One region of the Paenibacillus sp. UNC217MF genome, then DNA from elsewhere that is predicted to be linked to it. Evidence: riboswitches for the same ligand, from Rfam matches in the RefSeq annotation. Region 1 holds a riboswitch; the other holds the start of a gene.
The links. Region 1 has a riboswitch for glycine ahead of gcvH (glycine cleavage system protein GcvH). Riboswitches for the same ligand answer to the same signal wherever they lie in the genome.
Positions count from the first base shown of each region.

Region 2: another riboswitch for glycine. It lies ahead of BP95_RS0103810 (alanine/glycine:cation symporter family protein); the one in region 1 lies ahead of gcvH (glycine cleavage system protein GcvH).

Region 1 covers NZ_JMLT01000008.1:220,011-235,680, forward strand. The annotation lists gene pdxR (MocR-like pyridoxine biosynthesis transcription factor PdxR) at 1-1,358, opposite strand, end outside; gene BP95_RS0104505 (aldo/keto reductase) at 1,579-2,550, shown strand; gene BP95_RS0104510 (MBL fold metallo-hydrolase) at 2,815-3,567, shown strand; gene BP95_RS0104515 (MerR family transcriptional regulator) at 3,801-4,181, shown strand; gene BP95_RS0104520 (VOC family protein) at 4,215-4,919, shown strand; gene BP95_RS34465 (DUF5316 family protein) at 5,070-5,372, shown strand; gene BP95_RS0104530 (GNAT family N-acetyltransferase) at 5,495-6,088, opposite strand; gene murI (glutamate racemase) at 6,048-6,881, opposite strand; gene gcvH (glycine cleavage system protein GcvH) at 7,059-7,451, opposite strand; glycine riboswitch at 7,645-7,753, opposite strand; glycine riboswitch at 7,917-8,011, shown strand; glycine riboswitch at 8,015-8,138, shown strand; gene gcvT (glycine cleavage system aminomethyltransferase GcvT) at 8,240-9,367, shown strand; gene gcvPA (aminomethyl-transferring glycine dehydrogenase subunit GcvPA) at 9,364-10,719, shown strand; gene gcvPB (aminomethyl-transferring glycine dehydrogenase subunit GcvPB) at 10,716-12,173, shown strand; gene BP95_RS0104570 (PASTA domain-containing protein) at 12,308-13,909, opposite strand; gene BP95_RS0104575 (NAD(P)H-dependent flavin oxidoreductase) at 14,262-15,455, opposite strand.
Region 2 covers NZ_JMLT01000008.1:67,875-83,544, forward strand. The annotation lists gene BP95_RS0103795 (alpha/beta hydrolase) at 1-447, opposite strand, end outside; gene BP95_RS0103800 (DUF4179 domain-containing protein) at 542-1,657, opposite strand; gene BP95_RS0103805 (sigma-70 family RNA polymerase sigma factor) at 1,654-2,187, opposite strand; gene BP95_RS0103810 (alanine/glycine:cation symporter family protein) at 2,349-3,689, opposite strand; glycine riboswitch at 3,838-3,944, opposite strand; gene BP95_RS0103815 (pyridoxal phosphate-dependent decarboxylase family protein) at 4,140-5,597, opposite strand; gene BP95_RS0103820 (aldo/keto reductase) at 5,858-6,832, opposite strand; gene BP95_RS0103825 (BMQ_0737 family morphogenetic spore coat protein) at 7,018-10,452, opposite strand; gene BP95_RS0103830 (GNAT family N-acetyltransferase) at 10,597-11,448, opposite strand; gene BP95_RS0103835 (DinB family protein) at 11,554-12,051, opposite strand; gene BP95_RS0103840 (HugZ family pyridoxamine 5'-phosphate oxidase) at 12,067-12,585, opposite strand; gene BP95_RS0103845 (ABC transporter ATP-binding protein) at 12,563-13,375, opposite strand; gene BP95_RS0103850 (FecCD family ABC transporter permease) at 13,379-14,374, opposite strand; gene BP95_RS0103855 (helical backbone metal receptor) at 14,389-15,381, opposite strand; gene BP95_RS0103860 (C40 family peptidase) at 15,648-15,670, shown strand, end outside.

The sequences.
Region 1 (15,670 bases):
AATGTGTTGGCGCCTCCTCCATCTGTGTAGAATCGGCTTCCAGGTGTAAATAGAACGCCCTGTTCACGGCACTTCATAAGTACATCCTCAACATTAACCGAAGGATCCAGTTCAATAAATAAGTGGAGTCCACCATCGCCCCATAATCTGCGGAGTGGAATATGTTGTTCACAACACTGTACAGCCCATTCGTACTTGCGTTTATATACGGATTTGGCTTTTTTCAAATAAGATTCAAAATGCCCATTGTGTAAGTATTGATAGAGTACCGCTTGATCCAATGTTGAGGTATGGATCGTTCGAGCCCTCTTCATACTAACGAGATATGAAATGAGCTGCTCATCTGCAATAATCCAGCCGATTCTCATTCCTGGAAACAAAATTTTAGAGAAACTCCCGATATAGATAACATGATTAGCCCCGCCAGCGCAGGCAATAAGTGGTGCGACATGCGCACCTGAATAGCGCAGTTCCTCACTAAAGCCGTCTTCGATTACGGGTATGCCGTGCTTGGCAAATAAGCGGATTGCAGTCATCCGCTTGCTAGGAGACATCACCACTCCAGTAGGATTCTGATAGGATGGGATTAAGTATGCCAGATCATAGGAACGTTCCTCTAAGGCATTCGTTACCTGTTCCATGTTCATCCCATCGTGCTCCATCGCAATGCCTTCGATCTCGAGGCCATGCATCTTGAACAATTTAATGGCACTATGATGGGTAGGATTCTCACAAATGACACGCCCATGACGCTTATCCATAGCAGATAGGACAATATCGAGTCCTTCCGTGAAGCCGTTCGTAATGAGCATATCCCTGCCCTTCATATCAATGCCCTTAGATTCCATATATTGCTTCAACTCTTCAATTAGCGGCTGATATCCCTGAGCATATCCGTAATTCAGCATAATCTCGCCTTCGGCTGCAATACGGTCTACCAATGCCTGCTTAACATATTGAAGTGGAAATAATGATTCATCTGGCGCAATACTCATAAACGAGATCATTCCGCGCTCGCCGCGTACACCGTGTTTCATCACATCCATGCGCTCAGCAGTTTGCGCCTTCTCGCTCATTCTCTTGTTCCAGTCCATATTTGCTATAATTGTATCGGCTCGTTCAGCAGGTGAAGCATAGCTGCCCTGCCCAGGGATTGAATAGATGAGCCCTTCATCAGCAAGTTCTTGATAAGCTGCAATAACGGTGTTGCGGCTTACACCCCATACATTGCCAAGCTCCCTTGTCGAGGGAAGCTTCTGATCAGCTGTAAGCCATCCGCGATTAATGAGCAGTCGCAAATAATCTCTAACTTGCAAATAAGCTGGTCTCCCTGGGATCAGCTTAAAATCTTGGAACATGTGCTCAACTCCCCTTTCTTATCTTGGCACAAACCCTTCCAAATGAGAAGAACCACATTCAGGTTATTTTACAACCGATGCGGTTCTTAGTCGATGTGATAGTGGAATCTAGCACTCTGCTGTAGTAAACTAGTATGCATCATCCAGATATGATTTGGACGAGCTCTAGGAAGCAACACGATTACTATTAATATTGACTACTACATTGGAGTGATTGCTTGTGACAACGTTACCATTGAATGAACGTGGAATTCCGGCAAGCCGCATCGTGCTTGGCTGCATGGGAATGGGCGGAAGCTGGGATAATGAGCCGTATACAAATGAACATGTGAAGCGTGCGGAAGCTGCTATTGAAGCGGCGCTTGAGATTGGCATCAACATGTTCGACCATGCGAATATTTACTCCCGCGGCAAAGCGGAGCAAGTATTTGGCGACGTGCTGAAAGCGCAACCAGGATTACGCGAGAAGATTATTATCCAATCCAAATGCGGCATTCGTTTCGCTGATGGTGATATTCCGGGAAGATATGATTTCTCCAAGTCTCACATCTTAGAGAGTGTCGACGGCATTCTTAGTCGTCTCGGTATTGAATACTTGGACATATTGCTGTTGCACCGTCCTGATCCTCTGTTGGAACCGGAAGAAGTCGCTGAAGCATTCAACCAATTGAAGCAATCCGGCAAAGTGCGATATTTCGGCGTATCCAATATGAGTGCTGGTCAGATTCGACTTCTGCAATCATGCTTCAATGAACCGTTCGTTGCAAATCAGTTGGAAATGAGCTTAGCCCGCTATGGCTGGCTGGATGCAGGCGTGCACGTGAATCAAGCAGCTTCTGCTGACGATACCTTCCCAGATGGAACACTCGAATACTGCCGCATGAATGGCATTCAAATTCAATCTTGGGGACCGCTGGCGCAAGGCTTGTACTCTGGACGAAATCTTGACAATGAACCCGAATCGGTTCAAGCTACCGCGAAGCTTGTTCGGAAGCTAGCTTCCCAATACAACACAACTTGCGAAGCGATTGTACTTGCATGGCTAATGAGACATCCGGCACATATTCAGCCTGTAATTGGTACTGTTAATCCAGAGCGGATCCGCGCTTGCAAGGATGCAAATTCCATTACATTGACACGTGAAGAATGGTATTCTCTCTATGTCAGCACGAGAGGCCGTATGCTGCCTTAATCATCGTTGACACAGCGATATAGATGACTGAAACAAGCGGCATCCATCCGGATGCCGCTTTTCTTCTGTTGAATACGATTTTTTCGTTCAATATCGTAAATTCAAGATGATCAAATTTACAAAATGATTCGATGTGCATATTGACAATAATTTATTTATCTGTTATGATATATTATTTAATTATTGATATTGAATACCATCCGTGATAAAACATATTATGCTAAGACGCAATGGCAAACCTTACTCACGATGGAGGGATATACTATGATCGTTGCACCAGGAGTCATGATGTTAGAGTTGGAATCTGAAGGCATCGGAGGACCAGTAGCAATTCATCCTACTCTAATATGGGATGAAGAGGATGCAATACTAATCGACACTGGGATGCCAGGGGATTGGATTCGAATCCAGCATGCGATGCAAGAAGCAGGCGTGCCGCTCGATCGATTGCATGCTGTCCTGCTTACCCATCAAGACCTCGATCATATCGGGAGTCTGCCTGATGTGGTATCAGCCAAGGATGGCCATCTCGAGGTGATAGCACACCACGAAGACGCCCCCTACATAGAAGGCAAATCTCCACTCATTAAGACAAGCCATGAAGCTATGGCGAAGCTTCTGCCGCTGCTGCCAGAAGAACATCGTCCTAAGGTCTTGGCCATGTGTAACATACATCCATCAGCGAATGTAACCAGATTGATTACGGATAATGAAGTTCTTCCTTACTGTGGCGGAATCCACATTATCCACACGCCTGGCCATACAGCAGGGCATGTCAGCATCTATTTGGAGCGCAGCCGTATCTTGATAGCCGGCGACGCGATGATAAGCGTCGATGGAATGCTGCAAGGCCCCGTCCCGCATGCGACGCTGGACATGAACAGCGCAATTCACTCTCTCTCCAAGCTGGCCAAATATCCGATTGACACCGTCATCTGTTATCATGGCGGTCTGTCCGAACAGAACATACACCATCAGATCCTGCAACTATCACATTCGTCGATAACGAAGCCATAATAAAGAGGGCAGCTAACCAACATCTTATTGTGGTTAGCTGCCCTCTTCTTTTCTTTTGAAATCAACACACCATACACTTTTCAAATCTAATAATGAAATAACCACCTCACTGGTTCCTACTCTTACATTTCCTGCTCGCTCATAGAAATGTTGATTATTACGTATTGACCTTCACATCATGTCATCCTTTACACTATGTTTGTGGCCGCATTATGAAGGAGTTGGTACCAACAATGCATATTCGTGAATTATCTAAGCTTACAGGAGTCAGTCTTCGTTCCCTGCGTTATTACGAGCAGAAGCATCTGCTGTCCCCCGCTCGTTCAGAGAATGGGTATCGCATATACGAAGACATCGATGTCCAGCGCGTTCAGCTGATCCAGTTATTCTTGAAGCTTGGAGTTAGCACTGATGAGATAGCGCGCCTGATTCAGAACTGTGAAGGGTTGCCAGGGCGTAACAGCAATAACAGCAATCATCAAGCTGAATGCGCTGCAGCATTTTATGAAGAACGACTTCAGGAGATAAGAGAACAGATTCAATTATTACGAGAAGCAGAGCTGCAACTAGAAAAACTAGTTACTCATTGGAAGCAACATATAACAGACAATTAATATTGTAATTTGAGAAGAAACGAGGGATTTCCTATGCTGTTTTTGGATCATGTTACACTGGCAGTACCTAATTTGTCTCAAGCCGTCCATCTTATTCAAGAGACTACCGGCATTATATTTACGAAGCAAGTCATTCCGTTCCCGGGAACAATTGGGCAGGTTGCCTATTTAAGAGAGGGATTTATTGAACTCATCGCCTTAGAGGATTTAGAAGAAGCACAGAAGACGCCATTGGGCTCAGCATTCGCTGCATTTGCCTCTCAGCGTGCAGGGATTTTCGGAGTCGCATTAGAACTAACAGGGGGGTTGTCTTCATTTATTGAACCTGCAAGAAGTCTAGGAATACCTTATATAGGATCTAACCATCAATTCGCTCCATTAGAAGACGGAACCAGCATCTCTTTTCAGACGGCCTACATTGGACCACACATGCCGTGGTTAATCGAGTACGAGCAATCGCGTGTCTGGCCTAGTGCATATACATTGACTGGAGTCGAAATTCAAACAACGAATATTGAAGAGGATCTAACTGTGTATTCCAGCGCCTACCAGCTGCAAGCATCCATTGCAACAGATTCCGGCAGCCTGGATCGGATATTCTTGCTTGATCGTGGTTGGCTATCACTTCACCATACCGATACAAATGAAACATCAGGGTTTAACGCCGTTGTCTTGAATAAGGATAACGATACATTCCGTATTCTATGTACATCTCAGGGTGTACAAGTAACTTCGTAAGGATGCTGGCTTCATAAGTCTCCTTGATCGCCATCATAAATTCATTACTCGTTTATTTGATTGATTTTATTCGAATTTATTTTGATCTAACTTTCACATAGGTTGAATTTGGTGTATGATGGGTAATAGTGGAATTCGAGGAGGTATGATATGATCTTACGACGTCTTGCAATTGGGCTCGTTTTCATTGTACTTTCATTATTGTATGTGTACATTTGGCAAAATGGAGATCTCCGCTCCTTATTCAACATCAATTGCTATTTAGGTTTAGGGTTGTGGGTAGTCGGTTCCCTTTTCTCGGGTCTATTCAGGGATGATACGAAGCTTAAATTTAATATGGGCCATATTCCAGAAGAAGACCATCGAAGAAATATTAAATTCAGCGGTACGATGTTTTTAATTGGGCTGCCGAGTATTATAACATCCATCATTATCTTTACTTTTGTCCTATAAGCGAGCGGCTTAATCATCATATATAAGAAGAGAGGATGTTAGCCCCATCTACTTGGTGGGCACATCCTCTCTTTGTATTATAGATACATAACTGCGAATTGAGCGATTGAATAGCGGTATAACTACACATACACCTGGTGCAAATATTGCTCGAGCCTCTCCTTCACCTGTGGCCATTCCTCATCAACTATGCTGTACACATTCGAGTCGCGAATATACCCGTCCTCCATCACCCGATGTCGGCGCAATTTCCCTTCGTATACGGCTCCTAGCCGTTGAATGGCGCGATTCGAGCGCTCATTGCGCACATCTGCCGTCAGCTGAACACGAATCGTATGCAGCTGTTCAAAGCAATATTGCAGCAGCAAATACTTGCACTCTGTATTGATGCGAGTACGCCATACAGAAGGATGATACCATGTGCCGCCAATCTCGGCATATCGATGCAAGGCAGACATATTCATTATTCTCGTCGCGCCAATAATTCGCTCTGTAAGCTGATCAATGACAACGAATGGATACTCAGTCCCCTTCTCGCGGTTCAGAACAGCATCATGAATCACTCGTTCTGCATCCGTAAGACTGCGGATGGTGCGCGGCAAGTAGTGCCAAATATCAGGATGAGATGCTGCTTCATATAAATCTTCCTTATGTTCAGGAAGCATCGGGATCAGCTTAGCACTGCTCCCCGCCAGCTCGAACAATTGATTGTTCATTCGTATCCATTCCCCCGAAGGTCTGATAGGTATAGAGTGCAGTCTGTAACTTGTCTATGTATTGCTGCTCATGACTTGAACACATAAATTGAATTGAAGGGCGGACTGACGTATCCGATGACTGCTTAAGCTGGTTTTCCTGCATTACTTGTGCTAGACGCTGCACGGTGCCATGGCTGCCGTCTATAAGCTGGATATGAGCAGGGATAATGTCTCTCAATATGTGCTTGTAATAGGGATAATGCGTACATCCTAACACAATCGTTCCATACTGATTCAAATCCAATCCAGCAAGCTTATGCACGAAGTAGTCTCCTATCACTCCCTTATCAAAGTTTAACTGCTCGCAATACTCTACCAATTCCGGCAAGGGAATCGAATCCACAATATGTTCTTCGTCAATTCGACTGACTAATGTATGGTATTTGTTCTGACTTAAGGTTAAAGCTGTCGCGAATACAAGCACACGTTTGCCATTGTCGCGGTTCATTTCCACGGCAGGCTTGACTGCTGGTTCCATCCCGATGATCGGAATGTCGTACTTCCGTCTTAGTTCTGACGCTGCGATGCTTGTCGCTGTATTGCACGCAATAACAAGCGCCTTCACATTGTGCTGCATGATGTCTTCCACAGCTGAATGTACATGGCGCATTACCTCGGATTGAGATTTCGTCCCATAAGGAACATGCAGCGTATCTGCATAAAATAAATATTGTTCATGCGGCATCTGCTTCATAGCCTCAGCCAACACGGTTATTCCACCGATTCCAGAATCAAAAAAAGCGATTGTCATTCCATTCACCTAGCATTCTTATTAACATTGCAACATCTAGTTGTCGATGCTTATATTGTACTCCTTTTCGGCGGTGAATCCTATCGAAATTTGTCAGATAACAAATGAAAAAACCTGCTGCACCAGCATGATACCGGTACAGCAGGTTCTTAGATTCTCAACCTATTGTTCCTTCAACTATTCATCTATCAGCTTCGTGTACTGCTCTGCATTCAGCAAGTGCTTCACAGCTTCCTCAACGCTGCCTTCTACTTCAACTTCTGCAATCCATCCATCTTCGTAGGGGCTGCTGTTCACAAGCTCTGGCGACGCTTCCAATCCATCATTGACCTTCGTAATTGTTCCGGATACCGGACAGTACAACTCAGATACAGTCTTCACCGATTCAATTGATCCCATGCTGTCCCCTGCGGACAAGCTGGTACCTACTGGCGGAAATTCGATGAATACGATGTCTCCCAGCTGGGATTGTGCATGATCTGTAATGCCAACCCGTACCGTATTGCCTTCTATGGCAACTACCCATTCATGCTCTTCACTATACAACAATCCATTCTTCACTTCGCTCATGTCAACGCCCCATTTCATTCATAATGTCATTCATCAGGCCGTCTATCCAATCGAGATCGTAAAAATGGACAGGAAGCGGCCTTGTCGCCTTGTTCTCTGTCCTCGGTACCTGAGAGTTCCCGTTCCTCCACAGCCACAACTGCGGTTGAACTTACCCCTTTGGCGGCATAGAAAATGCACTCTCCAGAGCTGCGTCAGAATGGCGGTTATGGAACCTGAGAGATTCATTGCCAATCGGCGGCTGGCAACTTGCTCCTTCGGTGTTGACAATCGCAATTGTCAAACTCTCCCGACCTTCCTCGTTCGCGAATTACGATTAAACTGGGTAATTATAACACCATTAGATTATTGCAAGATATGCATGATTGTCAATATGACAAGCTATGAAATCAGTTGTGAAGAAAATATCAATTGACAAAGTGTGGAAATCTCAACTAATGTAGAGATGACAGCTGAAAATGGCGAATGATGGTAAAGGGAGAGACTGCTGAGACATAGCGGCGCCGAAGGAGTAAGCCTGAATGGGTGAATCTCTCAGGCAAAAGGACTTTTACCGGACGCACCTCTGGAGAGCACTGCTATTCATGAAAACGAATACAGTCACCCAAGGGGAAAGTCGATGGTAGACACGGAAACAAACAATTTGTTTGCGACAATCGGCGACACTCTCAGGTACAAAGGACAGAGCGAGAGAATGAGAGGATGCGATGCATCCACTTTTCTTTCGGCTGTCCTTTTTATGTACGTATACCGATGATTAGTCCAAATACGCGTATCGAGGTGAATTCATGAGTCAATTGAAGAGAACGCCAATATTTGATCAATACTCTGCTTATCCGGGTGCACGCTGCATTGACTTCGGCGGCTGGGAGCTCCCTGTTCAATTTATCGGCATTCAGCGAGAGCATGAAGCAGTTCGTACACATGCAGGTCTATTCGATGTCTCCCATATGGGTGAATTTATCGTAAGCGGCCCTGCCTCCCTGACATTTCTTCAACAGATGACAACAAATGATGTATCGCGGCTCGAGGATGGCAAAGCACAATATACGCTGATGTGCTACCCTGACGGAGGAGTTGTCGATGATATTCTCATTTATCAGATGAAGAGCGACCGTTACATGCTCGTCGTTAATGCCTCCAACATCGATAAAGACTACGCATGGCTGCAGAAGCACCTGATTCATGGCGTTACCTTGACCAATGTATCGAATCGCACAGCATTGCTTGCCCTTCAAGGGCCGAATGCCCAAGCTATTCTTGCTGCGGTAACTGAGGCACCTATTGATTCGCTCGCTCCATTCCATTTCCTATCGGATGCACAAGTCTGCGGCGTATCAACATTGCTGTCTCGCTCAGGCTATACCGGTGAAGATGGCTTCGAACTCTACTTGTCCGCAGAGGATGCAGCACACGTATGGAATGAGCTGATTCGCGCGGGCGAACCGTTCGGCTTGCTCCCAGCAGGGCTTGGTGCTAGAGACACCTTGCGCTTCGAGGCACGTCTGCCCCTCTATGGACAAGAAATTACAGCCGATATCTCGCCGCTTGAGGCAGGGCTAGCACGATTCGTCAAGCTGGATAAGGGCGACTTCATCGGCCGTGTAGCATTAACGAAGCAGAAGACCGATGGACCGGCACGAAAGCTGGTCGGCATCGAGATGATCGACAAAGGCATTCCTCGCTCCCATTATCCAGTGCTTGCAGATGGGCGCGTGATCGGAGAAGTTACAACAGGAACACAGTCGCCGACATTAAAACGCAATCTAGGGCTGGCCTTGATTGAATCCGCATTCTCTGAATTGGATACAGAAATTCTTGTCGAAATTCGCGGCAAGCAGTTGAAAGCCCGCGTCGTCTCGACTCCATTTTATAAACGAATCCCGACCCCTGCCAAAGGAGCGAATCCATCATGAAGCATCGTTACATTCCAGTAACGGAACAAGATCAGGCTGACATGCTGCAGCAGATCGGCATCTCTTCCATTGACGAGCTATTCCGCGATATCCCAGCCTCCATTCGTTACAATGGAGTACTGCCAATGTCTGAACCATTAGATGAAGCAGCCATGATGAAGCATATGAAGGAATTGGCCTCCCGCAATGCTAACAGTGAGAGCCATACTAGCTTCCTTGGTGCTGGAATATACGACCATCATATCCCTGTAGTCATTCAGCATCTAGTCTCTAGATCAGAGTTCTATACCGCCTATACGCCCTATCAACCTGAAATCAGTCAGGGGGAATTGCAAGCAATCTTTGAATTTCAATCCTATATATGCGAGTTGACTGGTATGGCTGTTGCCAATGCCAGCATGTATGATGGCGCTACTGCACTTGCAGAAGCTGGAGCACTGGCGGTTGGCGCAACGAAGCGCAAGCAGCTTGTCATCTCAAGCACTGTCCATCCTGAAGCGAGACAGATTGTTCGCACAATGGCTCGAGGACTTAATGTTGAAGTGGTCGAGATTGGATATCAAGACGGCGTGACTGACCTTGCTCAGCTGGAGCGTGCTGTAACGGACGAGACTGCTGCCGTACTGATTCAGTCCCCGAACTTCTTCGGATGCATTGAAGATGTGCGCGCCATTGAACCGATTGCACATGCAAATAAAGGCCTGCTCATCATGAGTACGAATCCACTGAGTCTTGCTATGTTGGAGAGTCCTGGCAAACTAGGTGTCGACGTATGTGTTGGAGATGCCCAGCCGCTTGGCATTGCAGCATCTTACGGCGGTCCTACATGCGGTTTCTTTGCCGTTGCAGAGCCCTATATGCGCCGCATCCCTGGCAGAATTGTCGGCTTGACCAAGGATCTGGATGGCAAGCGTGGATTTGTTCTTACACTCCAAGCGAGAGAACAGCATATTCGTCGCGAGAAGGCGACATCCAACATCTGTTCAAACCAAGCACTTCTTGCTCTTGCTGCTTCCGTCTATATGTCCGTCATGGGCAAGATGGGAATGCAAGAGGTATCGAAGCTCAATATACAGAAGTCTCATTATGCAGCTGCTTATATCAATAACAAGCCCAATCTTGGATTAGCGTTCCAAGCGCCTTATTTCAATGAATTCGTACTTCGTCTCCCGCAAGATACTGACATGGATCGATTGCAGTCTCTGCTCCTGGACAACGGATACATTGGCGGCTTGGATCTTGGCCGCTTCTATCCTGAACTGGAAGGACATATGCTCATTGCGGTCACGGAGAAAAAATCCAAATCAGACATCGAACAATTTATTGACTTGCTGGAGGTGAGCTGCGTATGAAACCGGAACAAGCACTAATATTTGAATTGAGTCATCCTGGGCGGATTGCCTATTCCTTACCAGAATGTGATGTTCCAGAAATCGAAATTCAAGAGCTTATCCCAACTTCGATGCTGCGCAGTCAAGAGGCCGAACTGCCTGAAGTGTATGAGGTTGATGTGATTCGACATTATACCGCCTTATCACGCCGCAACTTCGGCGTAGACAATGGCTTCTACCCACTCGGCTCTTGTACGATGAAATATAATCCGAAAATTAACGAGGATGCAGCAAGGCTGACAGGTCTCGCAGCAATCCATCCTTATCAACCTACAAGCACGGTGCAAGGGGCTCTAGAGCTGCTGTACACGCTGCAAGAGGATCTAGCTGCCTTGACTGGTATGGATAAAGTCACGCTTCAGCCTGCGGCAGGCGCGCATGGAGAATGGACGGGGTTGATGATGATCCGGGCTTACCATGAGAGCCGCGGCGAGCAGCGGACGAAAGTAATCGTTCCTGATTCCTCTCATGGTACGAACCCCGCTAGTGCAACTGTAGCTGGCTTAGATACGATTACAATACCGTCTAACGAACAAGGATTCGTTGATCTGGAAGCACTCAGAGCCGCTGTTGGATCTGATACGGCAGCATTGATGCTCACGAACCCGAGCACGCTCGGATTGTTCGAAGAGCATATTGTCGAGATCGCGAGCATTGTTCATGAAGCTGGCGGATTGCTCTATTATGATGGCGCTAACTCCAATGCCATTATGGGTATTACGCGTCCAGGGGATATGGGCTTTGATGTTGTCCATTTGAATTTGCACAAGACGATGAGTACGCCTCATGGCGGCGGCGGCCCTGGTGCTGGCCCTGTTGGCGTGAAGAGCAAGCTGATTCCATTCCTCCCTTCCCCTACGGTGATGAAGCATGAGGATGGTTCATATGAATTCGATCAAGGCTCTCCGCTGTCCATTGGACGAGTCAAGGCCTATAACGGTAACTTCGGTATCCTCTTGCGCGCCTATGTATATATTCGCACTTACGGTCCAGAAGGGCTGCGCCGTGTATCTGAATGCGCGGTACTGAATGCCAACTACATGATGCACCGTCTGGCGCCTTATTACGATATTCCATATCCAGGCGTATGCAAGCATGAGTTTGTGATGTCAGGCAAAGGGTTGAAGCAGTACGGCGTGCGGACGCTGGATGTTGCCAAACGCCTTCTTGACTTCGGCTTCCATCCGCCAACCATCTACTTCCCGCTTAATGTCGAGGAATGTATGATGATCGAGCCTACGGAAACAGAGAGCAAGCAGACGCTGGATCGCTTCATAGATGTGATGATCCAGATCGCACAGGAAGCGAAGGAACAGCCTGAACTGCTGCTGAATGCACCGCATTATACGGATGTGAAGCGATTGGATGAAACCCAGGCCGCACGGAAGCCTGTATTGAACTGTGCTTGTAATTAATGTAATAAGCAGCAACATGCAAAATGCCCCGAGCGCCTACCGACAATTCGGTTACGGCACTCGGGGCATTTCATTATTGGACGAAATGTAACTTACCTTCAGTCCTTCAGTATTACAACTTTAGATTGCTATAATTATTTCTTCGCTCGGCTAACATAGAATTTAATCTTGTCACCCTTCTTCGCAGCTCCACCAGCAGGAACCTCTTGCTTAAATACTTTCCCTGCTTCCTGTTCATCCGAGTTCTCGAGAACATACTCATATTTCAAGCCGCTTGCAAGAATCTGCTTCTCCGCTTCTTCCTTCGACAAGCCCACCAAGTTAGGAACAGCAATCTCACCAGACTTCGGCGGTTCCGTCGTTGTATTCGTGTTCGGATCTGGCTGCTGGCCATCAGGCTGCTGACCGTCTGGTGGCGTTGTCGTGTCTGGCGTTGTCCCTGTCTGACCATCATGAGCACCGTTATTCGTCGTACCAGAATCTGTTGTATGATCGTCAGGTTTCTTCTCTGGCGTCGTAGGTGGAGTTACACTCGTATTGTTCGAGTTGGAATCCCGGTTATGGTCACGGTCACGGTCACGCTCTGTCGACTTCCGATCCGCATCATCCGATTTCTTCTCCGTCTCGCGTTCTTGAGAGGAATTGTCATTGGATGAATTATTATTGTTATCTGTCACTGGCGGCTCTGTTACGTTTGTAGAAGAGCCAGAGTCCTGTTGGCTTGCATCTGAATCCGTTCCCGGCTCTGTTGCTGGATTCTCTGTTGCAACCTGATCGTTAGACTCTGGAGCATCAGTAGATATCGCTGCATCATTTGCCTTCGACAAGGAGTTTGCCAACATGACTGCTCCGCCCAATACGCAAATAAATACGGCAGCACATGCAAGAATGAGTATCATTTTCTTGCGGCCCACATTCTCCGCGTTATCCGCTTCATAAGGTGCGGCTTCTTCTTCCTCCGCCTCTTCCTCAGCAGTGATGAGCAGCTCTGGATCCACTTTCGGAACGGGCGGCGTATAAATGCCCCCAATTGTCTTCACAGGGATGTTCGGCGAATCCATAATCTCGCGGAGCGTCAGCATGAAGGAAAACTGCGAGATTTCTCCTAAATAGACACTCTGTACGAGAGACAACAGCGCTTCCTTCTGACCTGGAGACAGTTCCTTCAATGCACCGGCCAAGCGCGACTCATACATTTCATAATATTGAGGCACATTCAAATGCAGTGTGCTCAGCTGATACAGCAAGTAGCACAGTCCCAATGTACCGCAGCGCTCGGTCGGTGCCTCTGACCAATAGTTCATCACAAGAACTTGATGATCCTCCGTAATCCACAAGTTGTCGACAGATACGGAGAAGTTCGTAATATTCGATTCCAGCGCATCTTGAATCGCCTTACCAACTTCATATAACAAGGACAGCGTCTTGTTGGCACTCAGCGCGTGATGCTGTATGTACTTCGCCAGCGGCATTCCGTTATAGGAGGTGAACACCACGAAGAAATCACTGCCGGACGTCCCTGCATTCAGCATATGGAAGAATCGATTATTTGAAAAATGCGAGATTTGACCAAACGCTTTCTTGCATTGCTCAGCCTTATCCAGTCCCTTATTCTCTACCAAATATATAAATACATCTCTCTTAAGTGACAAATCTATGGCTTCATATAAAACTCCATCTGCCAAATGCAAAATTACCTTGCATAATTGATAACGTTCCCCAATGTAAGCACTCATATGTCTTGCTCCTCCGCGATTCATGCTTGGAAGCCCAACGCTGAACGTCGAGCTCTCCTAAGACATTATGAAGCAAATTATGATTTTTTGCAAAACTTGCATTAACGAAACATTGTGCAGCTATTTGCCAATTCCTTAAACTATCGCCTACATAGCTTAATCTGGCTCATTTTCGCTAATTTTTCAGATTATTTTCTTCCATCATTTTCATTAACGATTCATCAACATTTCGTCATCAATTTATCGTGATTTATTCGTTGTCTAGTCGTTGCTGAATCATTGATTTGACATCGTTTCATCATCGTTCGTCATTGTTTAATCATCATTGTATCACCATCGGTCGCTTTCAATTTTACATTTGCAACGTCTTCACTACATCTCTCCATTGCTTGATCAACTGCTCAATCTTGTCATGTGCCCCTTGAACTTCCCCCATTCGTGCTGCTTGCCCTACCCATAATGACATGTATTGAGGATTATTGGTTCGAGCAGCCGACTGTCTAACGCCTCTCGTAAGTTCATTCATAATTGGATAAGCAGGTATGGAATCGTGATAAGTCTCCAGCCTGCGAATGAGATCATTCCGTATTCCTCTTGCAGGCTTGCCTGAGATTGTCCTCGTAATGACCGTACTGCATTCGCCAGATGCGCGAATGGTCGCTTGATAAGCGGGATGTGCCCCGCTCTCCTTGCACAGCAGGAAAGCACTCCCTAACTGTGCTGCTTGTGCTCCAAGTGCCATGACCGCCGCTATCCCGCGTCCATCCATTATACCACCGGCAGCAATGACGGGAACCGATACCTGATCAGCAATAAGAGGAACTAACGCCAATGTGCCGATTAGAGCTGAATAGGGGTCTCCTGCAAATGTTCCGCGATGCCCGCCTGCCTCACTGCCTTGAGCCACGATCATATCGATACCTGCAGCTTCAAGCTCTATCGCCTCGGCAACATGTGTTGCTGTTCCTATTAAGAGGATGCCAGCTTCTCTCAATTGACGAATATAGTTCTCATCGAGAATTCCGAATGTAAAGCTGAGAACCGGAACGTTCTCTTCAAGAATGACTTGAATCTGGTTATGAAAAGTTAGCCGATAAGCTGACTCATCAAAGCAGTATGTCTCTTTGCTTCTATCTTTGCTTCCATCTTTGCTTCTATCTTTGCTTCCATCTTTGCTTCTATCTTTACTTCTATCTTTACTTCTATCCTCGCTGATTTCTTGACCTTGCTCATTCAGTTGTCTATCGATATTCTGCAAATCTTCCATCACTGCATCCGATATGTGCTGATCAATCCCGGCTGGTTCTGGTATGAATAGATTTACTGCAAAGGGCTTGCTCGTAAGCTGCTTAATTGCCCGAATTGCTTTTCTCATCTGTTCAGGCTGCATGTATCCCGCTCCCAGCGTCCCGAGCCCTCCAGCGCTCGATACAGCCGCTACAAGTTCAGGTGTGGTTGCTCCCCCTGCCATCCCTGCTTGAATAATCGGGTATTGGATGCCAATTCGATGGATTATCGTATTAGACTTATTCAATCTATCACTCACGATTCAATCTTCCCTTCTGCACCAAGGATTCGAAAATCGATCATGCTAATTTCGCACATTTAAGAGAAGCCTTGTCCCACACTGTTATCCTTCGACGAAAGAGATGGAATTTCCTGTATAATGACCATTTTCACTTGTTCTGACTCCGTGCATAATTGATGCATTGACATAATGTGTTTCCCATCAGTGTCATCGTGCGTACAATGTCTATGAAT
Region 2 (15,670 bases), 150 kb from region 1:
ATCATTCGGATTTCCTCCCCAAGATACGGCATGTTCACGCACAATTTGTGCGGTCTTATAGGCATCATCATGAGCAGCTGGATAGGCATGTTCTGGTGCCAAGCGGTAATCAACCGCTACCACAATCGAGTTCCCCTTGTTAGCTAATGCTCTTAACTGGCGGTCATGCGTTGTGAAATCCCCGCTTATAAAGCATCCGCCATGATAATAGATCATAACAGGAAGATTAGACGCATACGACGGTCGGTAAATGCGTAAAGGGATGGAATCGATCGTATGATCAGTGATTTCCCATATAGGCTCCGCTTCTCCTGCCAACACAACCGATTGAACATAACCTTGACGGCGCTCCTGATAGCTCTGCTGTCTCGCAGAAGGACGTCCTGATTCAATAAATTCCTTAACGATGCTTCGAATGCCTGGTTCCAAATCATTCAAGCGCTCCATGATGTGAACTCTCCTCCGATTGAAATACATGATGTAATGGCATAATTCCACCAATATTCATGTTACACGTGAATGATCGAGGAATGCAATCCTTTCATCGAACGGGCAGCTTGAACTCCAGTTGTGGAATATAATTCTTATCCGGGCCTTTTCTAACAAACGGCTTAATGACGATTAAGCTAGGCTTCACCTTGAACGGCTCGTAAGAGGTTGAGAACACCATTCCTTTTCCTTCTCCTGAACCATTCCCAGCAATTGCATTCTGTTCATTTCCCTGCTCATCCTCGATATCGAACTCCAGATTGAGGAACCCATCAACTTTATAGCTATCCGGTATTGCATCCAGCATTTTACGATAATCTTCTTCTCCGCTTGCCCCGTGGACACCGACGAGCAAGCGGGTTGTGATGGGGGTAATTTCTACTCGATCGATCGACATATTTATCGAATCATGTGATTTGGTCTCTGATGTCTTCAGGATAATCGTTCGCTCCGTATCCTTCTTGATCGGGAAGAGGAACTCGTAATTCTCATCCACATCAGCCAAATACACGACCATCTTCATTTCGAACGAGTCTGGAAGCTCAAGATCAGCAGAATCTAAAGCGGTAACGATTATCGATTGCGGAGCATGCTCCCCACCCGGCTGCAGCCCCATCCCGGTATTTATCTGCTTGTCTCCCATATAAAAATCGATATTATTGGCTCGCTTGCTAAGCATGCGCTGCTTGTTCCATAACTGAAAAAAAGAATCCTTCTCCGCTTTCGAATCTTCTCTGCTGAGCACTAGAGATAGCCTGCTGCCATCATACATCATTTCAGAAATCGAGAGCGTTACTCCCTTATGGGATACGCGCTGATTGACTGAGGTGACCATCCCCTTCTCTCCAGCGGTTTGCAAGCCAAGATCCCCCACCAGTTTGAATACGCTATTCATGAACGGAATCTGCTTCAACGTCTGTGCGATCGCTGGAGAGGCAAGACCCGAGAAGATCATGACAATCCCGAGGCTCGCTACACCCGCTGTTGAAATCAACACTCTGCGCAGCCAGCGGTTCTTCCGACTTCTTCTCTTCCGTCCAGGAAGCATCTCGTCGATGATCTGGTATGTCCGATCCATTCGGTTGCGAACGGATTCTGGCAGCTCGCTAATATATGGTTCCCTAAGCTGTTCCAGTCGCTGATCGATAGGCAGTTGTATGTCTTTCATCCGTTCATCTTCCTTTCTTCAGTATCATCCAGCCATTCTGCGAGCGTGTGACGTGCCCGATGCAGCCGTGTCTTCACCGCGCCCACGGACATATCCATCATCTCGGCGATCTGATGCATTGGCAAATCCTGAAAATAAAACAAAATAACAATATTGCGAGATACTTCCTCAAGCCGATAGATCGCCTGACGCAAATCAAGATGATCACTGTATTCAGCCGTGGCAACACCAACTTCTGGGAGTTCAGCCAGCATGATGATGCGAGCCTGCTTCCGCAATATCATATTGCATTCATTGATCAATATCCGAAAGAGCCAAGTCTTAAAATAGGCATGATGATTTAGGTTGGTCAGTGCGCGATAAGCCTTGAGCACAGTCTCCTGCATCGCATCTGCACAATCCTCATCCCTTCTGACGATCGACCTGGCCATGTTGAACATTTGGGCTTCATGCTGCTTGATGAGTCGAATAAACGCTTCTTTGTTACCTTCCTTAGCCAATCTCACTTCTGTCTCTATATCGCTATGCAAGCCGTTTCTACTCCCTTCTTTACCCCATACACGCGAATCAAACTGTCAATTAGATGCACAAGATAGGCAAAAGGTTTCATTAAACGCAAAAAAACTGCCAAATGTTCACTTTCATGCATTTGGCAGTTTACTTAAGAACAGGAATCGCTTCCTGCTTCTATTTATTTTTCGGATTCCCTATGCTTCCAATATAGACGCGTCTCAGACACGACGACTCCAGACAAACCGAGCAGTGCAACTAAGTTCGGCAGCGCCATTAATCCATTTACAATATCAGCAAGCTTCCATATCATATCCAGCTTGATAAATGCCCCAAAGCCAATGATCGCAATGAACACAAGGCGGTACGGCAGAATCGATTTGACACCGAACAAATAAACCATGCACCGTTCGCCGTAATAGTTCCAGCCAAGAATCGTCGTGAATGCAAATAAAATCAAGCAAAACATAAGAATGAGGGAACCGTATGGCAGCGCAGCATCAAATGCTGCCTGTGTCATGGCCGCTCCTTCCATTGGGCCATTCCATACACCCGTTACAATCAATGTTAATCCTGTAAGCGAGCAGACGATGATCGTATCGATGAATGTTCCAGTCATTGATATGAGTCCTTGCTCAGCCGGCCATTTCACCTTCGCAGCCGCGGCTGCAATCGGTGCGCTTCCGAGACCTGATTCATTGGAGAATACACCTCTTGCAATCCCGTTGCGGATCGCCATCATAACCGTTGCTCCCAAGAAGCCGCCTCCTGCTGCTGTTACATTGAACGCGCCATGGAAAATCAACGACAGTGCGTGCGGTATCTGATCCGCAAATGCAATAAGCACCACAAAACTCGCGATAAAATAGATAATAGCCATGACAGGAACAATTGTCGTCGTCACATGCGATATACTCTGAATCCCGCCAATTGTAACAAGTGCGGTCACGATAGTGACGATTGCCGCAGTGACTACTGCAGGCACTCCAAGGCTTGCTTCTGTAGATGTGACGATCGCATTAATTTGCGGAAATGTACCTATTCCAAGTAAGGCAACCAACACCCCGCTAATCGCGAAGAATACAGCAAGCGGCTTGAATTTCATGCCAAGCCCCTTCTCAATATAATACATTGGGCCACCTAGCACTTGTCCATTGTCATCAATGTTGCGATACTTGACAGCAAGCAATCCCTCCGCATATTTGGTAGCCATTCCGAAGAATGCAGCAACCCACATCCAGAACAATGCACCGGGTCCACCCACCTTAATTGCAGTAGCAACCCCCACGATATTACCAGTTCCAATTGTCGCCGCCAACGCAGTAGCCAATGCACCGAAGCTGGATACATCCCCTTCTCCCTCATTCTTCGACTTGAATATTAACTTCAAGGCGAGCGGCAGGCGGAACAACTGCAGCCCTCCCAAGCGGATCGTTAATAAAATTCCCGTTCCTACTAATAAAATAAGAAGCGGTGCTCCCCATACCATGTTGTTCAATTTGTCTAACCATTGTTCCATCATTGTCAAATCAGTTCCCCTCTTTGTGAATAATAAAAAGAGTCAAATCGAATGATTTGACCCTGGGGACATGTGTGCAGAATAAATAACCTGACGTAAGTGACATACCTAAATAAGATCATCATACCAATGACTTACGATTTTTCTACGCTTCTGCATCCCTGTCCTTTTACCTGAGAGTTTTAACGAATCCACGAGAATCAAATTCGTCTTGCCCCTTCGGTGCCCCAATCATGGAGTCTCTCCAGAGTCCTGTCCATTTACGGTCCTGCTTATACGTATTCGAGCTCAAGGTTCGATATGCCTAAGCGCCTGAGAGCTTACCCCTTCGGCTAGACGATTCGTCTATCTCCCGCAAACTTCATCCAGTTATAAAGTTGTAGGTAACATTATAGTAGACACACTATCATTGTGCAATGATCCACTGCATTGTAATTTATCCCATACCATCTATCACACATGTGCTCGTTGACTGTAATATAGGGATCTGGCCTCATTTAATAAATGAATGAGTTCACTCACATTCTGCACATTCGTATCGTAATTGGTAAAGCATGCACGCAGCGTTGGTACACCATGAATGGTAAATACGGATAGCCACACTTTCCCTGTGCTCAATACGTGTTGATTCACAAATAGAGCGAAGTCCTGGTCGTTTCGTGTCCATGCTTTTTGATCAAGAAAGCAAATGACAGGCAGCACGGTATCATTGGCAACTGTCCAGCCAGATCGCATTAATTCTTCTCGGAATAGCTTGCCCATTTCAACTTGATGTCGCAAGACAGCCCGATATCCTTCCCAACCCGCTGTAGCCAGGGATAAATACAGCTTCAATCCTATAAATCTCCGTGACCATTGAATGGAATGCGTATATGGATCAATCGTGGGCAACTCCTCACCCTCCTTCGGCATATAATCTGCCGTTATACGGAAGGTTTCATTCAATATACGTGAATGCCGTGTGAAGTACATGCCCGCCCCCATCGGAACGGACAGCCACTTATGTGCATCAAACGCGATTGAATCTGCTTGCTGGATACCATCTATATGGGAGGACAGCTCGGAATCCAATACGATTGCACCGCCATAAGCAGCATCCACATGAAGCCACATCTGTTCATGCTCCGCTATTGCTGCGATGTCCATTAACGGATCAATTGCACCGGCTCCCGTCGTTCCCGCTGTAGCAATAATAAGAAATGGGGCTAAACCTTGCGCGCGGTCTGTACGTATTTGTTCTGATAACGCGTCTATATCCATTTGCAAGGAATCGTTCGTACGAATGGAGCGAATTGAATTCGTTCCAAGCCCGCAGGAACGAGCCGCTTTCACCAATGAATGATGACTCTCTTCAGAAGCATACAGAATGGGTGGCTTCTCCAGAGCTGCTAATCCGTCTGTTGCATACTTTGGAAAATGATAAGATAGAGCCGTTAAGACTGCAGTCAAATTAGCTTCCGCTCCCCCAGTCGTGAAAGTTCCATCAGCAACATCACGCGGGTAACCAAATTGAACGGCGAGTTCACGCAGTACGTAATTCTCAATTTCTACGGCAAACGGTGCATGACTCCATGCAGCAAGCTGGGGGTTAAACGCCGCTGTTATCGTGTCTGCCATAATTCCCATAAAGTTCGGGCGTGGATTGTATAAGCCATAATATCCTGGATGTGCTGTGTGCACTTGATATCGACGCAGTCCTTCTATAACATGCTGAACCGCAGTTTGAGGCTTGACAGGAGCAGCAAAGTCAATTTGCTCCGCATACTGTACGATTTCTAACGGGATTAATTCTGGAGTAACTACTACCTCGTCGGTGTATGATAGATACTGACAGATCTTCTCTAACGTATATGAGCCTAGCATGTGCTGTTCCTCAGTTGATAGATCCAAGATCGGATTCTGTCTAAGCATACGGATTCCAGCAACTCCCTTCCACTGTTCAATTCAAGAAAGATGTTCCAATTGAATAATAGCTTACCGACCAAGACGATAATTGAACAGGTACAGTTTATTAGCCCGCTATGAGGTCAGGCCATTTATCCCCCTATTATACATACCGTCCTACCATTTACATCGTATTTTGAATATGAGCGCAAGATTTCGAAATCTCAACTCAAAAAAACCGCCCCTATTTCCTAGAGACGGTGTCTATTGCTTCCTTACTTTCTCATTTATGGCAATCGGTATACAGCAAAAGGTTCACCATACCGATATCGACGGCTTATTTCATCCAATCGGTTCAACTGTTCTTCATTAAGTTCGACATTGACACTCGTTATATTGTCCTCTAACTGCTCCACCTTCGTCGCTCCTACAATGACTGTCGATACACAAGGCTGGTGCATAAGCCAAGCTAATGACAACGAGCTTGGGCTGCAGCCGATATCCGTTGCCAATTCGCTCACCTGTTCACTTAACGCAAACCGTTCTTCATTGAAGAACTTGTAGAAATTCGGATCCGTATCTGCTCGTGAGCCAGCTGGCTTCTGATCTTCTACTCGATATTTCCCTGTCAGAATTCCTCCCGCAAGCGGATAATATGGAATGATTCCCACCCCTTGATCCTGACATAGCGGAACCAGTTCCAGTTCTGGCGTTCGATCAGCTAGTGAATAGCTGGTTTGCATGGACACATAACGATTCAGACCAAGCCGTTCACTGATGCCAATCGCCTTCATCAGCTCCCAAGCAGCGTAATTAGACGCTCCGATATACCGCACCTTGCCTGAACGTATCATATCATCAAGCGTCCGCAGCGTCTCCTCAAGTGGAGTATGCGGATCAAATGTATGTATTTGATACAGGTCAATATAATCGGTATTCAGCCGCTTCAAGCTATTGTCTAATTCCTGCTGCAAATGAAAGCGAGATGACCCGCGCTCGTTCGGCCCCTGTCCTCGAATTAATCCTGCCTTCGTTGTCAGCACGACATTGTGTCGTTTGCCTGTCAGTGCCTCACCGATGATGCGTTCTGATTCTGAACCAGCATAAATATTAGCCGTATCAATAAAGTTAATGCCATATTCCAGTGCTTGATGAATAATTCGAGTCGAAGCCAGCTTGTCAGCCCGCTTGCCGAAAGCATTTGTTCCTAATCCAAGCACAGACACCTTCAATCCACTATTGCCAAGACGACGATATTGCATGACGATCAACTCCTTGCTTTCCTTATTTAGCAGTAATTATATCACAAGCTATCCCCTTGATCTGAATCCGATCAAATATGTGTCTGCCTTATGATTCCACTTCCGCGCACAAAAAGAAAAACTCATGCAAGCATGAGTTCTTAACAACAATAAAGAATCCAGAATCTCTATGGATTACAAGACATTTATACGAATGGAAAAATCGTCGGACATTGCAATGGAAGGCTGATGCTGCATGACTCCGGTATCGGGATTAATGCCCTAGGTTGACAGAATGTCGCTTCAACCATCAGCGGTATTGTAAATTTCGCGATAAGCTCCAAACACCAATCCAATTGCAACTCAATCGTTAAGCTGTCAGTAATTCGTGCAGCACAATGGATATCGAATATTTGAGAAGTAATGTTGGATTCATCTAATGGGAGCGGTAAGCAGAGTGATACTTTCTCGTTATTCTTGACTAGTAGTGTAAACGTGCATGTTTCTCCTGTTCCACTATCTGTTAACGTAATCGTTACCTCTGCAGAGCACGTGGTCAGTACAATAGCTGCTTGCGATCCGATAATGGGCAGCGGCTGCCGCTTTACAACCGTGATGCTGCATTCTCCCATAGCTGGCACTGCATTGCAGCTCACCAGCACTTGCCGACCGCCAGCAATTGCTTGTTCTACGAAAGCCCTGCAGGTTTCGGGAATAGACTCTTCCACGATGAAATCACTCCGAGTTACAACCCAATCGAACAGTTTGCTGACAGAAATGCACTCTAAAGGACGTACAACTAGCGTCGTAATCGTAGCTGTAACAGGAGGCGTATTATCCGCCTGAGCGGTAGCCGTGTTGGTAACCACCCCTTCTAACAATGGAATGACAGTAATGATAATCGTCTGTTCTTGTTGACCCTCCAATGTGCCCAAGAGACAAGTAACGGTCTGCCCGGATACAGAGCAAGTGCCTCCTTCAGATTGAACACTGACAAATTCAACCGTAGGAGGAATGACATCACGTACGATTACATTCGTCAGAGGAAGTTCTCCGAGATTCGCAACACTGATCGTATATTGCAACAGGCTGCCGACAAGCACCGGGTTGCTTGAAGCTTGCTTTGAAATGGCGAGCGGCTGTAATACCGTAATGCTTGCGGTTGCTGTTTCAGAGTCTTCAACATTATCAGCGGTCACCACTGCTGTGTTCGTTAATGTCCCTGTTACAGTCGTAATTGCTTCGATCGTAATCATAGCGCACGTTCCAGGGGCAATGACACCGAAAGATGCTGTGATCGTGTGCCCGACCTGCGTGAATGTGCCTTCAGATACTTGAATACCAGTGACTTCAACGCCTGCAGGTAATGTGTCCACTGCAACCACATTTGTGGCCGCCGTTTCACCCATGTTGCACACCGTCACTTGAAAGATGACTTCATTCCCAAGGGTTACGAGATTCGGCTCGGCAAGCTTCTCAATGGTTAAAAAAGCAGGAGGAAGCGCATTGACGGTTGTATTAATCGTGGATGATACAGGTGCCGTTTGATTAGATGTCGCTGTAGCTGTGTTCGTTACGATGCCTGGAGCTGTAGGAATAACGGTAATCGTGATGATTTCAGACTGACCAGGAACAAGATCGCCAATCAATGCTGTCACGGTGCCAGCCGCTTCAGTTACGGTTCCTTGCGTAGTTTCTGCAGATACGAAGACGAGACCAGGTGGCAGCACATCCACCACTTCCACGCCGGTTAATAATTCCGTCGTCTCGTTGGAGACAACGATCGTATAGATGAGTTCTTCTCCAACAGTTGCAGGATCCGGCCCTGCAAACTTCGATATCATTAACTCAAGTATCGGCTCTTCGATAACTAGAGTTTCGGTAGTAGAGGATTGTGGCGCAGTCTCATCTGAAAACGTCGTTGCCGTGTTCAAGACTGTACCTGTGACCGTTGGGATGACGACGATAAAAATGACCACAGTCTCTCCCGGAGCAAGTGAACCAATCTCATTCGTAATTGTCGTGCCATCGAACGAAATCGTCCCTTGATCCGATTCAGCGGATACAAAGGTGGTTCCTACTGGAAGCGGATCATTCATAACAACATTGGTCGCTGTGCTTCCTCCAATATTGGAGACAAAGATAATATAAACGAGTTCTGAATTTACGGCGACGATTGGGGGAAAGTCCAGCTTCTCAATTTCTAGAATTGGAGGTGGCAGAGGATTTACGGTGTTGACTGCGGTTGAGGAGATGATGCCGGTCTGATTGGCTTGGGCTGAAGCTGTATTGGATATGAGTCCAGCCGCTGTTGCCAGTACGGTAATATTGACGGTAACACTCTGACCAACCGGGATCGTCCCGATATCTACGGTAACCGTTCCAGCAGCAAACGATGCCGAACCTTGCGTAGTTTGAACCGATTGAAACGAAACACCAGCTGGTAGCGGGTCAGTAAGTACAGTGTTCACAAGCGGGGAGTCTCCATCGTTGCTGACGACAATGGTATATACGATCTCTTCTCCAACGGTGACTGTATCAGGAAAAGAGGTCTTCTCCAGCAGCAGCGTCGGTGGAATATTGTCAATTTGAATCGCCAGCAGATTGACAGTATATCCGTCGCCATTCGTTCCGAATTGAAGGGCCGCAGAAGTTTGCCCATTCACGAGACTATTGGAAATACTTACGTTGGAAATATCCCATCCTTGGCGATTTCCTTCAATGATATTTGTCCCCGGCTGACCAGGTATCGGATTGCGATCACCGAATGTGGCAGTCGGGTTGATATTTCCATTATCATCATAGATTAGCGATTGGAAAAAGTTATTCGTAAACCCTGCTGGCTGCGGGATTGTAGTAAGGCTGGCCAGATTGGGACCGAATCGTACAAAGTCGCCTGTAATAGAAGCGTCTCCTTCTTGCGCGCTAACCAGCAGTCGCCCATTAATAGGCCCGAATGAAGGGGTTTGGAAGTTCCCAATCATTTCATTCACTGGCGGAGATATAGCTTGAATCGGCACATTTCCGACATATAAATTCATGCTGCGGAAAGGTAATGAAGGATTCACGTATACGACCCCGAGTGACCACCCGGCAAAGCTAGTCGTACGCGGATCCGGAACCAGTGTTCCAACGATTTTGCCAGCCCCGTATGTGCCCGCACCTCCTGCGGCTACAAGCGCCGTTACGTTCGCAGATCGCACATAACCTAAATCGCCTTCAGTATTAACCGCGTAATTGAAGAACGTCTCTGGCTGAATATTGAACATTCCTGCTGGTGTACTGAATCTGACCGGGTCATTCAAACGGGCCGATAAATCCTCGCCGCCTGGTGTATTGATCAAATATGTCCCGCCCCATACCAATTCAGCGTATACAACTGTACTTCCAGGAGGGAGGACGAGCGAATTTGTTGAGAAATTTATCATATACATATTCGTCGTTCCCCCGCCAGTCGCAGGACTGGACGGAACCGTTCCGCACACCGAGTTCGGATCATTGATAATAAAGGAGCCGATCGCATCAGCCGTACCCGGTGTACAAGCAGGAGAAAATCTAGAGGCGCGGCTGATCCCTAGAGAATTCCCAGTGAACGTAATCGCACCTCTTGTTATCGTACTGAAGCGCAATATAAATGGCATTGTCTACACATCCTTACAGCATACGTGATCGTGTGATCATTATATTCTGTACGTGCGCTGATAGTTCATTGACCCGATGTAGGCTTATCCACCCGTCCAAGTCCCTAAATGAGGGGCAATCATTGATTACAACTGAAAAATTATTTACAAATGCAAATACATTTCATATTGCTCGAGCTCATTTCGATTGAATCCATGCTTAGATACAAAACCTTCTAGATAATGATTATTCGCAAAAGAAACCGATACTCGCTCTGGCTGCTTCTCTCTTATCATGGTCATAAGCATATCGGCAGCAATCCCCTGATTTCGATATTCAACATCAACATAGAGAAAACTAACCTTGCCACTATCATTCATACATAAACTTGCAATGACCTTATCGTCTTTATAAGCTGTGACATAGTTATTGGTGTCAGACAACCTCATGTAATCCAAATCATTCTGCCAATTGATATGCGGGATGCGCCAATTATGCACATGCCGCTCAAAACATTCGAACGGAATTGGCTTAATTTCATGCCCCTCAAGATTTCTGCCCAGCATACTAGCTGGATGATTCAAGGTAAAATAGCTAAGATCGTATACTTTGGAGTAGCCTTTCTTTTTATAGAATTGAATCGCTCTGTCATTCCCAACAATGACTTCAAGGAACAGCTGCCCACAACCGCACTCCACTGCTCTAGCCTTGTGTAGCTCGAACAATTTTGAGCTCACTCCGATTCCACGATAATCAGGATGGATTGCAAGTGCTCCACAGCGCATCGTTAGTATGCCTTCATATCTCTTCAATCCGCCTAGTATCAGTCCGACTGGGCGTTCCCCATCCATCGCAATATAGGAATTCTCCAACTGGTTGCCTTCAACGCCAAAGAAACGAGTCTTGAACATCTCCTCGGAGATTTCCATATTCACGATATAATCAGAAAAGCCAACTGTAAACGCTTCATAAATGTTTGAAATATCTACTTCTGAACATGCAAGATACTTTACCATTTGCCATCATCCTCCAGTTCATTCCTCTCGGGACATATCTTACTCCACACAAAGAAAAGAAATCAACCAAAAGGTTGATTTCAAGGTAGCTCAATCTAACTTAGCTCAATGTAAAGTTGCAGGGGCAGACCTCTGCTGCCTCGCAGAGATGGAGGCGGGATTGGTATGCTTAAGTATGAAGGCAATTTGCCCTGCATGAAGACTGGTATGATACAACAGGCGTCCAACCGCTTGTAGCGGTGTGATCGTTCCCATTGGCGACTTCACCGGAACATGCCATGCTTGTTCGGGCAGCGTACACATCGCTTGACGAATATGATGTTGCGAATGTTGAATCAATTGCAGCATGTCAAGTATGCTTGTATATCGATTCGGATCGCCTGACGGCCCTCGACTCGTTCGAATTTCCATATCCGCAGGCAACTCTTGGCCAAAGTACCACTCTGTGAATAAATATTCCACCTCTGCATTGTGTCTAATCATGTAGCCAATTGTGGCACTTCCCACTCCATAACTCAATTCATCATCAGTCAGTTCCTGCACCATCTGATAGAACCGTTCTTGGATTGTATCCCATATGACCGATACCGTATCGTACGTCATTCCTTCATCTCCCTCCTAGGTTGTTGGTTCAGACTGTTGATGCCCATCTCTTGCAACATGATCGAAGCGCAATGCTTCCAAATCAATATCGTAGGCTTGGCCAAACCCAGCAACATATCGTCCTTCTGTAGGTGTCAGTTCAAACAATGAGAAATCAAGTCCTCTTAGCATCTGAATTAGACTTGATCCAAACGACGCTTCAAACTCAGCAAATATGTCCTCATTCGCCTCATTGTCCAGCTTCGCCGCTTGACATGCGAAGCGAGCACGTTGTCTAGCGAACATGTTTCCGGTCTTGGACTCATCTTCAATCATGAGAACATCTACACACGGATTATGCTCAAGATACCGATAATGCTGGGCACTTTTACTCAAATAAATATACAGCTTGCCATCCTTCCGCACATAGGGAGCGTATGAGCCAAACGGAGAGCCATCTTCGGCAATTGTGCTGAGCACTACAGATTGAACACTATCAATAAAATTCATATATTTTTGTTTCATTTTGTCATTATCCTGTTGCTTCATTCCCATTCCTCGCTTCCTTATTCCATTTATTCAACACATGTATTCGTGGATGTTCTCGATCCGGTAAATACTGAATATCTGTATCTACCCCATATACACTGCGAATCAACTCTGATGTAAATACCGTACCCGGGGTCCCACAAATGCGGATTCCCCCGCTCTGAATAACACATACTCGGTCACTGTAGGCACTGGCATGGTTCAAGTCATGCAGCACCATAATGACAGTTAGATTCAGATCACGATTTAGTTTGCGAACCAATTCCAAAACCTCAAGCTGATGCGCGATATCGAGAAAAGTCGTTGGTTCATCCAACAACAGCACTTTCGGCCGCTGGGCCAGCGCCATTGCAATCCATGCGCGCTGCGCCTCTCCACCTGACAAGGATACAACCGTTCTCTCCTTATAGGAGGTCATCCCCGTTAGCTCCATTGCCCAGCAGATAATCTCCTTGTCCTCATCATTCATCCGTTCATACCATTTCTTATGGGGCATTCGCCCATATCCAACCAGCTCTTCTACAGTCATATCCGACGGGCTTGAATTGGATTGGCACAACATGCACATGATCTGCGACAACTGTTTCGAACTGAACTGCTGCAATTCCTCATTCGCAATACAAATTCGCCCACTATCACAGGGAATTAATCGAGTAATTGCCTTCAGAACAGTAGACTTGCCCGACCCGTTAGGGCCGATGATCGTAAGCACCTCGCCTTCATTCACATCAAGCGAGAAATCGTGCACAATCTGCTTGTTCCCATAACGAATATTCAGTGATGACAGATGCAGCATCGGTCAGGCATCCCCTTTCCGCATCAAATATAAGAAGTATGGCCCTCCTACCATGGCCATGACAATTCCTGCGGGAATCTCTACAGGACTAAAGATTGTCCGACCAATGGTATCAGCGATGAGAAGCACCATTGAACCAAGAACAAGACTAAGAGGAAGACGATAACGATAGTCAGAGCCGATTAGTATTCTAGCAATGTGCGGCACAAGCAGGCCTACAAACCCAACAAGTCCGACCGTGGACACGGATATCGCTGCTAGATAGACCGCAATAAAAGAAAGCAGGATTCGAATATGTGTCAGATTAAGGCCTAAATTGTGTGCCACCTGCTCGCCCAATCGCAAAATATTCGCATGTCGTATACATAGCAGTGCTGCTGCCCATCCTATCAACGAATACGGAAGAATGACGAGTACATCCGCCATGCTGGTACTGGATAAACTCCCGTTCAACCATTGCAGAGCTGCAGGAAGCCTGTCGCTATACAAGATGGAGAGCAGTCCAATCATTCCTCCAAATACTGCATTCACAGCTACCCCAGACAAAATGATGCGCACAGGTGTTAAACCGAAGTGCTTTTTCCATGCGAGTCCATAAACCATAAGCGCTGCAATACTGCCTCCAACAATTGCCGCGAGCGGAACCATCGAATAATACCCAGGAATAACAAGCATAATGAACAGTACCGTTACTGCCGCACCACTTGATACTCCGGTGAGTCCTGGATCTGCAAGCGGATTAAGCACCACTGCCTGCATGAGTGCGCCTGAGGCGGCCAGATTAGCACCAATACATAACGCCATCAGCACCCTCGGAATGCGAATATCCCACAATATCGTATTGGCGACATCATTCCCGTATCCGAGTACAGCATCTAGCGTTTCCTTCATACTGAACTGCACGCTCCCAATCCCAATAGAGAGCAGCGTCAGAATGGCAAGCAGAGCAACAGCTAGAAGCAGCAGGATATATTTATGTCGTGACGTACTCTTCTTCACTCCGCAAGAACCCCTTATTCACCAAATAGAATGTGTGCCATATCTTTATAGGCTGCAGGCGCCTTGACTATAGACGCAATACCGTACAATTTGGAATCAAGAGCCTTCAATTTTCCTTTTTTAAAGGCATTCATTTTTTCCCAAGCGCCATTCTTCTTCACGTCATCCTCAAATTTCTTGGCAACCGCATTCGGATCGCCGTGCGCGACCAGCAAGATGGCATCAGGATTTGCAGCTATCACACTCTCCATATTGAGCGGTACATAGTCCTCTGACTTCTTCATGACGTCAGACAATACATTTGTAGCACCCAAATTGCGAGCAATACTTCCGGCGAATGTATTGTCATTCATTAGCATTAAGGCTTCAGCTGAACCAAACAGAATCATTACCTTTGGTGCAGGCTTGCCCTTCACGGAATCAAGTACCGTCTGCTCCTCATGCTGAATCTTCTCCAGATAAGCATTTGCCCTGGCTTCTCGGCCGAACACACGTCCTAGTACAGTCGTTGATAATTTCAACTGTTCTAACGAATCTGCCGGCAAATAAGCCGTAGGCAATGACGCTGGCTTCAACTTCTTCTCAATGCTGTCTTTAATAGACATTGGGCTTACGATTACATCTGGCTGCAGTTTAGCGATTTGCTCGAGATCAGGCTGGTGTGAAGAACCTACACGGGGGACGTTATCAAATGCTTCTGGCAGTTTATTGCTTGACTTAGGGACACCAGCTGGCGTTACCCCGATTTCGTTCAAAATCTCTGTAATGGAGACTGATAATGTCACTATCTTCTCTGGCTGCTTCGTCCCGAATTGCTTCAAGAGCTTCTCTACTTCTGGGTCTTCTTCCGGCTTCTTATCAACATGATTTGGCGAGTCTTGACCTGAATTTGTTGTCGACGCAGCCGTAGGTATCGAACCTGCCTCCTTCGACTCCCCCTTCGCATTCCCGCAAGCGGCAAGCACGACGATCATGAGTGCGATGACCCCATATTTAATTACTTTCATTGATTATGTAAGCCTCCTTATTACCTTATGTATGAGAATGATTATCAATATTATGATAACGATTCTCATTATATAGATATTGATTCTCATTATCAATGATATTTTTAATCTGATTCTCATTTGATTATCATAAAGCTCGATATTTGCTGTAGTGGTGCGGGATTCACGGATCGAAGGAAGATTATGGACGCAAAAAGATATGCTATGCTGATTGCGAGTCAACTAGTCGGCTATCACATTTGTTTATCCATAAGGAGGATTACAACATGAACAACATCATGGCAACACG